2 regions of the Sphingomonas aliaeris genome follow, and region 1 is predicted to be linked to the other one. Evidence: riboswitches for the same ligand, from Rfam matches in the RefSeq annotation. Region 1 holds a riboswitch; the other holds the start of a gene.
What was found. A riboswitch is a leader RNA that binds a small molecule or an ion and turns the genes downstream of it on or off. The one in region 1 is predicted to bind cobalamin.

Region 1 (3,384 bases):
GGTCTCGCAACAAGCAGCGACGGCCTGCTGTTCGAACTGGATCCCGAACCCGTCCTGGCCCCGGGGGACGACCGCTGGCAGGCTTGGGAATGGCCGGGCGGGCTGGAGGATCCGCGCGTTATTACGGCACCCGACGGGACGTTCGTCTGCACCTACACGGCATTCGACGGAAAGGTCGGATGCCTGTTCGTCGCGACGTCGCGCGACCTGCGCGTCTGGACCAAGCACGGTCCCGCCTTTGCTGGCAGTCCCTACGTCCGCCGTCCGACCAAGGCCGGGGCGATCTTGACCGAGCTGCGCGACGGCCGGCTGGTTGCCGCGCAGGTCGACGGTAAATTCTGGATGTATTGGGGCGAGGGAACGATCTTCGCTGCGACGTCCGCCGATCTGATCCGCTGGACGCCGCTGGAGGCCGACTCATCTCCCGACAAGTATCTCACCTGGGATCCCGAAGTGTCCGGGCCGATGGGTCACTGGCAGCTGGAACGCGTCGCCGGCCCACAAGGCCTGCGCTCACTCGCCGGCCCGCGCCGTACACGTTTCGATTCGCTGCTCACCGAACCGGGCCCGCCGCCGGTGCTTACCCCAAACGGGATCGTCCTGATCTATAACGGCGCCAACCATTATAAGGGCGGCGCCCCGGACACCCCGCCCTTCGCTTATCAGCCCGGCCAGTTGCTCTTCGATCCCGCTGACCCGACCGCGGTGATCGGTCGTCTCGAACGGCCGTTTCTGACGATCGACAGTTCAGAGGCCCAGGGTCAGATCGGCAACGTCTGCTTCGCTGAAGGGCTCGTCGCCTTCGACGGCCAATGGCTGCTATACTCGGGTCTTGCTGATTCCCGGATCGGCGTTTCCGTCGCCCCGATCGGTTTCCACGTCTGACAGTTGTCGGACCTCCATCAACGGATCGTCATCACCTTTCGTACAGCCACCGCAGTTCAGCCAACCAACGATCTAACGGTATAACGATATAAGGATGTCTTTATATCATGGTTGACACTCGCTCTCCGATGGTGTTGAACAGCGACGTCGAGGTTCCTCATTCCAGGCATGGCGATAAGGCTAAGACGGGAAGCCGGTGATCCTCTTCGGGGGAAAATCCGGCGCTGCCCCCGCAACTGTAAGCGGCGAGCGGCGGTTCCATTTCGTGTCACTGGGCTTTTTGCAAAAGAGCTTGGGAAGGCCGGAACCACCGCGTTGACCCGTGAGCCAGGAGACCTGCCTCCGACGCGATAACGTTCTTCGGACGGGGGTTCCTCCGGTGGATCGCGCTTGACGCAAATCCAGTGGCTCACGCCATCCGGTCCTGTCGACGTTCCGCGCGCTCTTGTCTCCCCCGCCCGGCAAAAGCAGGTGAGACATGACCAATAGCGGCTTTACCTTCACGATCAGCAGCATTCCGTTCGACGAGGACTATCGCCCCGCCGACAGCACGCGGATCACGACCAACTTCGCCAATCTTGCGCGCGGGGAAAGCCGACGGGAGAATTTGCGCAACACGCTGAAGATGATCGATAATCGCTTCAATTCGCTGATGCATTGGGACAATCCGGCAGGTGACCGCTATTCCGTCGAACTCACGATCATTTCCGCCGCCTTGCAGATCGATGCACGGTTCGGCGAGCAGCCGTTCCCGCTGATCGAGATACTGCAGACGACCGTTATCGACAGACGGACCGACACGCGCATCCCCGGAATGGTCGGAAACAATTTCTCGTCCTACGTCCGGGATTACGATTTCAGTATCTGCCTGCCCGACCATCTCAGCCACGCCCCGAATGGCGGCCCGCCGGAGGAGTTCGGCGATCTGCATGGCAAGCTCTTCAAGCAGTTCCTGAAGTCCGATGCCTATCGCGACATCGCGGCCAAACCCCCGGTCATCTGCCTGAGCGTTTCGAGCAAGGAGATCTATCACCGCACGACGAACGAACATCCCGTGCTTGGGATGGAATATCGCAACGACCGCTTCTCGGGCACCGATAGGTATTTCGCGAAGATGGGCATGGCAGTGCGCTATTTCATGCCGCGCCACGGCGTTGCCCCGCTGGCCTTCTATCATTCGGGCGATCTGGTCGGCGGTTATAGCGATATCGAGCTGGCCAGCACGATCAGCACGATGGAGACGTTTCAGAAAATATACCGCCCCGAAATCTACAACGCCAATTCGGTGGCGGCGGAACACTATCAGCCCAGCCTGCACTATCAGGACTATTCGCTGACCCGCATCGTCTACGATCGCGACGAGCGAAGTAGCCTGGCGATCGAACAGGGCAGGTTCGCCGAACGGCATTTCATCAAACCGCACGCCGCGATGTTGGCGCAATGGTCCGCGACCTGCGGCCTGTGAACGATCAAAAAAGCCGGGATATTCTATCATGACGATTATGTTGCCGACCACCACTGCGGGCAGCCTGCCCAAGCCTTCCTGGCTGGCCCAGCCGGAAACGCTCTGGTCGCCGTGGAAGCTGGAGGGGGCCGAACTGGCGGCCGGAAAGCGGGATGCGCTTCGCCTGGCGCTGGACGATCAACGGCAAGCCGGCATCGATATCGTCGGCGATGGCGAACAGACGCGCCAGCATTTCGTGACGACGTTCGTCGAACATCTCAGCGGCGTGGATTTTGAAAAGCGGGAGGTCGTCAGGATCCGCAATCGTTACGATGCGAGCGTACCGACGGTGGTCGGTGCCGTCTCGCGCCCCAAACCGGTCTTCGTCGACGATGCCAAATACCTGCGGTCGCTGACGGATCGGCCGATCAAATGGACCCTGCCGGGGCCAATGACGATGATCGATACCCTCTACGACGATCATTACCGCAGCCGCGAGAAGCTGGCCTGGGAGTTTGCCAGGATCCTGAACGAGGAAGCGAAAGAACTGGAAGCCGCGGGCGTCGACATCATCCAATTCGACGAACCGGCGTTCAACGTCTTTTTCGACGAAGCGAACGACTGGGGGATTGCCACGCTGGAACGGGCTGCCGAAGGTCTGAAGGCCGAGACTGCCGTGCACATCTGCTACGGTTACGGGATCAAGGCCAATACCGAGTGGAAGAAGACGCTCGGATCGGAGTGGCGGCAATACGAGCGAACCTTCCCCAATCTGCAAAAGTCGCGGATCGATATCATATCGCTGGAATGTCAGAATTCACGTGTGCCGATGGATCTGATCGAGCTCGTCCGGGGCAAGAAGGTGATGGTCGGCGCGATCGACGTGGCGACCACTGATATCGAGACACCGGAGGAGGTGGCCGATACCCTGCGCAAGGCGCTCAAGTTCGTGGATGCGGACAAGCTCTATCCCGCCACGAACTGCGGCATGGCGCCGCTGTCCCGCGATATCGCCAAGGGTAAGCTGAGGGCGTTGGGCGCGGGTACGGAGATCG
Region 2 (3,384 bases), 1.1 Mb from region 1:
ATCGCCATTCCTGTTGCTCGGCGATCATGCGGGCAATCTGGTACCGGCGGCGCTGGGCGATCTTGGCTTGCCGCCGGAGGAACTGGCGCGGCACATCGGCTGGGATATCGGTATCGGCGACCTGGGGCCGATGCTGGCAGAGGCGCTGGATGCGGTGTTCGTGCGCCAGACCTATTCCCGACTGGTGATCGACTGCAACCGCGATCCGGCGCGCGCCGATGCCATGCCGGAGGTCAGCGACTTGACCGTGATTCCGGGGAATCGTGGACTGACCGATGACGACCGTGTGGCCCGCGTTGCGGCGATCCAGACGCCCTATCAAACCGCGATCGGCGCGGAGATCGCGCGGCGCGACGCGGCGGGGCAGGGGACGATCCTGGTATCGTTGCACAGCTTCACTCCGGCGATGCAGCGCGTGCCACGCCCGTGGGAAGTCGGGGTTCTTCACGATGGCGGCGATACGACGTTCGCGCATGCCCTGCTGCATGCCTTCCGTGCGGATCCTGCACTGACGGTCGGGGACAACGAACCATACAGTATGGATGCGATCGACTATACGATCCCGCTCCACGCCTATCCGGCGCGCCGGCCCTATGCGGAGATCGAGGTGCGGCAGGATTTGATCGGCACGATGGAAGGCTGTTCGGACTGGTCCGCGAGTCTCGCGGTCGCCTTGCGGGCGGCCGAAGCCAGCATTGCGAGACGGTAGGTCATGCCGAATTGGGCGTGGCTGGCGATCGCAATCGTATCGGAAGTCGTCGCGACATCGTTCCTGAAGGCGACCGAAGGCTTCTCCCGGCCAGTCCCGTCGATCATCGTCGCGATCGGATACGCCGCCGCCTTCTATTTCCTGTCGTTCGCATTGCGATCGATCCCGGTAGGCGTGGCCTATGCGATCTGGTCGGGCGCGGGAGTTGTGATGGTCACCGGCGTGGCGTGGATCGCTTATGGGCAGAAACTGGATGCGGTAGCGCTGGGCGCGATCGGCTTGATCGTGGCGGGGGTTGTTATCCTCAACCTGCGGCCGGGCCACGGCTGACGCGCCGGGCACCGACGTCTGGCAGCACGCAATTTCATTTGCGCAGCGCAGCATTTCCACTATGGGCGCGATCGAGACCGGGTGGTTCCCATCCGGTTTCGCATGATCGCGCCGGTGCCTCGAAAGAGGCTCAAATGTGGAATGCGGTGCGGGAAGGTTTCTTCCCAAAGCCGCGGCTGTCCCTGCAACTGTAAGCGGAGAGCGCGATGCACATGTCCTGCCGGCCCGAAAGGGTCCGGACAGGGCGGCCACTGGATCCAAACGGATCTGGGAAGGCGTGCATCGAGCCTTGACCCGTGAGCCAGGAGACCTGCCGGCGCTGTCGCTCATGCTCTCGGATCCAGGGGTTGGCCGGGGCACGGAACGAGTCCGTTCGAGCGACGAACCGTGCGGCTGGGGCCGCACACGGTGTCGAGGCAGCCGGGCTCCGCGTCCGTTCGGCTGAACCGACGCCGTCGTCGCGTTCGCGCGGTCGATCGGCCCCCGTTGCTTCGTCCACGACGGCGCGGGGGACTGACCTGATGAGAATGATTGCCGTATCCATCGTAGCGCTGGTCGCTGCAACGCCTGCGCTGGCCCAGACCGCGCAGGACAAGACCGTTTTCGATACATCTGCCACCGACGCGTCGGGATCGGATGCCGCGGACGACGCCGTCGTCGTCACGGCGTCGCGGTCGGGCAGCGGCACCGAAGTTCGCGATCTTCCCGCCTCCGTCGCCGTGCTGTCCGCCGAACAGATGGAACAGCGCCAGACGCGGCTGGTGTCCGACATCCTGCGCGACGTGCCCGGCGTCGCGGTCAACCGCTCGATCGGCGGGCTGACCGACGTGCGTATCCGCGGTAGCGAGGCGAACCACGTCCTCGTCCTGATCGACGGGATCGAGGCATCCGACCCGTATCAGGGCCAGTACGATTTCGGCACGCTGATCGCCGATGACGGCGCACGCGTCGAGGTGCTGCGCGGTCAGCAATCCTCGCTCTACGGCTCCGACGCGATCGGCGGCGTCATCCAGTACATCACGCCGACCGGCGCGGAAAACCAGGGGCTCAGCGCACGGGTCGAGGGCGGGTCGTTCCGGACGGCGGCAGGCGCGGCACGCTTTGGCGGGGTGTCCGGTAATATCGACTATGCGCTGTCGGGTACGCTGTATCGCACGGACGGCACGCCGACCGATCGGGAGGGGACGCGCGACATCGGTTACACCGGCATCGGCGCCAGCGCGAAGGTCAACTGGACACCGTCGGACGTGCTCAAGCTGACAGGCGTGGGCCGCTACAGCTATACCGATGCGCTCAGCAACGATTCCGCATTCTCCGGCCCGCGCTTCGGGTTCATCGTCGATACGCCGGGCACGCATTTCAAGAACAAGGCCTATTACGGCTTGGTCCGCGCCGCGCTGTCGCTGGCGGATGGACGTTGGAACACGTCGCTGACCGGGCAGGTCGCCGATACCACGCGTACCGGCTACAGCGCCTTCGGGATCGATTATGGCGACAAGGGGCAACGCTACAAGGCGTCGTTCGAGTCCAGCCTCGCGTTCGGCACTGACGCCTTTCGCAGCAAGCTGACGGGTGCGGTCGATTACGAGCGCGAACAGTTCCGCAACACCGCTGTCTCGCCATTCGCGTTCAGCGGGCGGAAGTCGACCGAGAATTGGGGCTTCGTGGGACAATATGAAGGGACGATCGCCGACGCACTCGTCATCGGGGGCTCGGTCCGTCACGACCAGAACGACCGCTTCGCCGATGTCACGACGTACCGCGTCCAGGCGGGGTACCGCCTGCCGTTCGGCCTGCGGGCGCGGGGTGCGTACGGCACGGGCGTGAAGAACCCGGGCTATTTCGAACTCTTCGCCTTTGCGGACGGTCGCTATATCGGCAATCCGAACCTGAAGCCGGAGAAGTCGAAGGGCTGGGAAGCCGGGCTGGATCAGGAATTCGCCGGTGGCAAGGCGACGATCGGCGCGACCTATTTCGATAGCAAGCTGCAGGACGAGATCTTCACTACGTTCCCGGGGCCGACCTTCGTGGCGACGCCGGCCAATCGGACGACGCGGTCCCAGCAGCGCGGCGTTGAGGTTTTCGCCTCGGCCCGTCCCGTCGAGCAATTGCGCTTCGATCTTGCCTATACGTATCTGAACGCCCGCGAGAACGGCACGGTCGAACTGCGCCGGCCCAAGCATATCGGCAGCTTCAACACGACCGTGTTCAGCCTGGACAAGCGCTTCTCCTCGACGCTCAGCGTGCGCTACAATGGCCGGCAGGACGATAACGCGTTCATCGACCCGAGCTTCGTGCCGGTGCGCGTGTCGTTGCAGGAATATGTGCTGGTGAACCTCAACGGC

Region 2: it holds a riboswitch for cobalamin, as region 1 does, so the genes downstream of both, H5J25_RS10525 (TonB-dependent receptor plug domain-containing protein) here and H5J25_RS15665 (DUF1852 domain-containing protein) in region 1, are expected to answer to the same signal.

The regions. Positions count from the first base shown of each region.
Region 1 is NZ_CP061035.1:3,325,093-3,328,476, reverse strand. Features, by position in the region: gene H5J25_RS15670 (glycoside hydrolase family 130 protein) at 1-885, shown strand, start outside; cobalamin riboswitch at 1,019-1,243, shown strand; gene H5J25_RS15665 (DUF1852 domain-containing protein) at 1,364-2,350, shown strand; gene H5J25_RS15660 (methionine synthase) at 2,379-3,384, shown strand, end outside.
Region 2 is NZ_CP061035.1:2,239,656-2,243,039, reverse strand. Features, by position in the region: gene H5J25_RS10535 (N-formylglutamate amidohydrolase) at 1-709, shown strand, start outside; gene H5J25_RS10530 (DMT family transporter) at 713-1,039, shown strand; cobalamin riboswitch at 1,135-1,371, shown strand; gene H5J25_RS10525 (TonB-dependent receptor plug domain-containing protein) at 1,561-3,384, shown strand, end outside.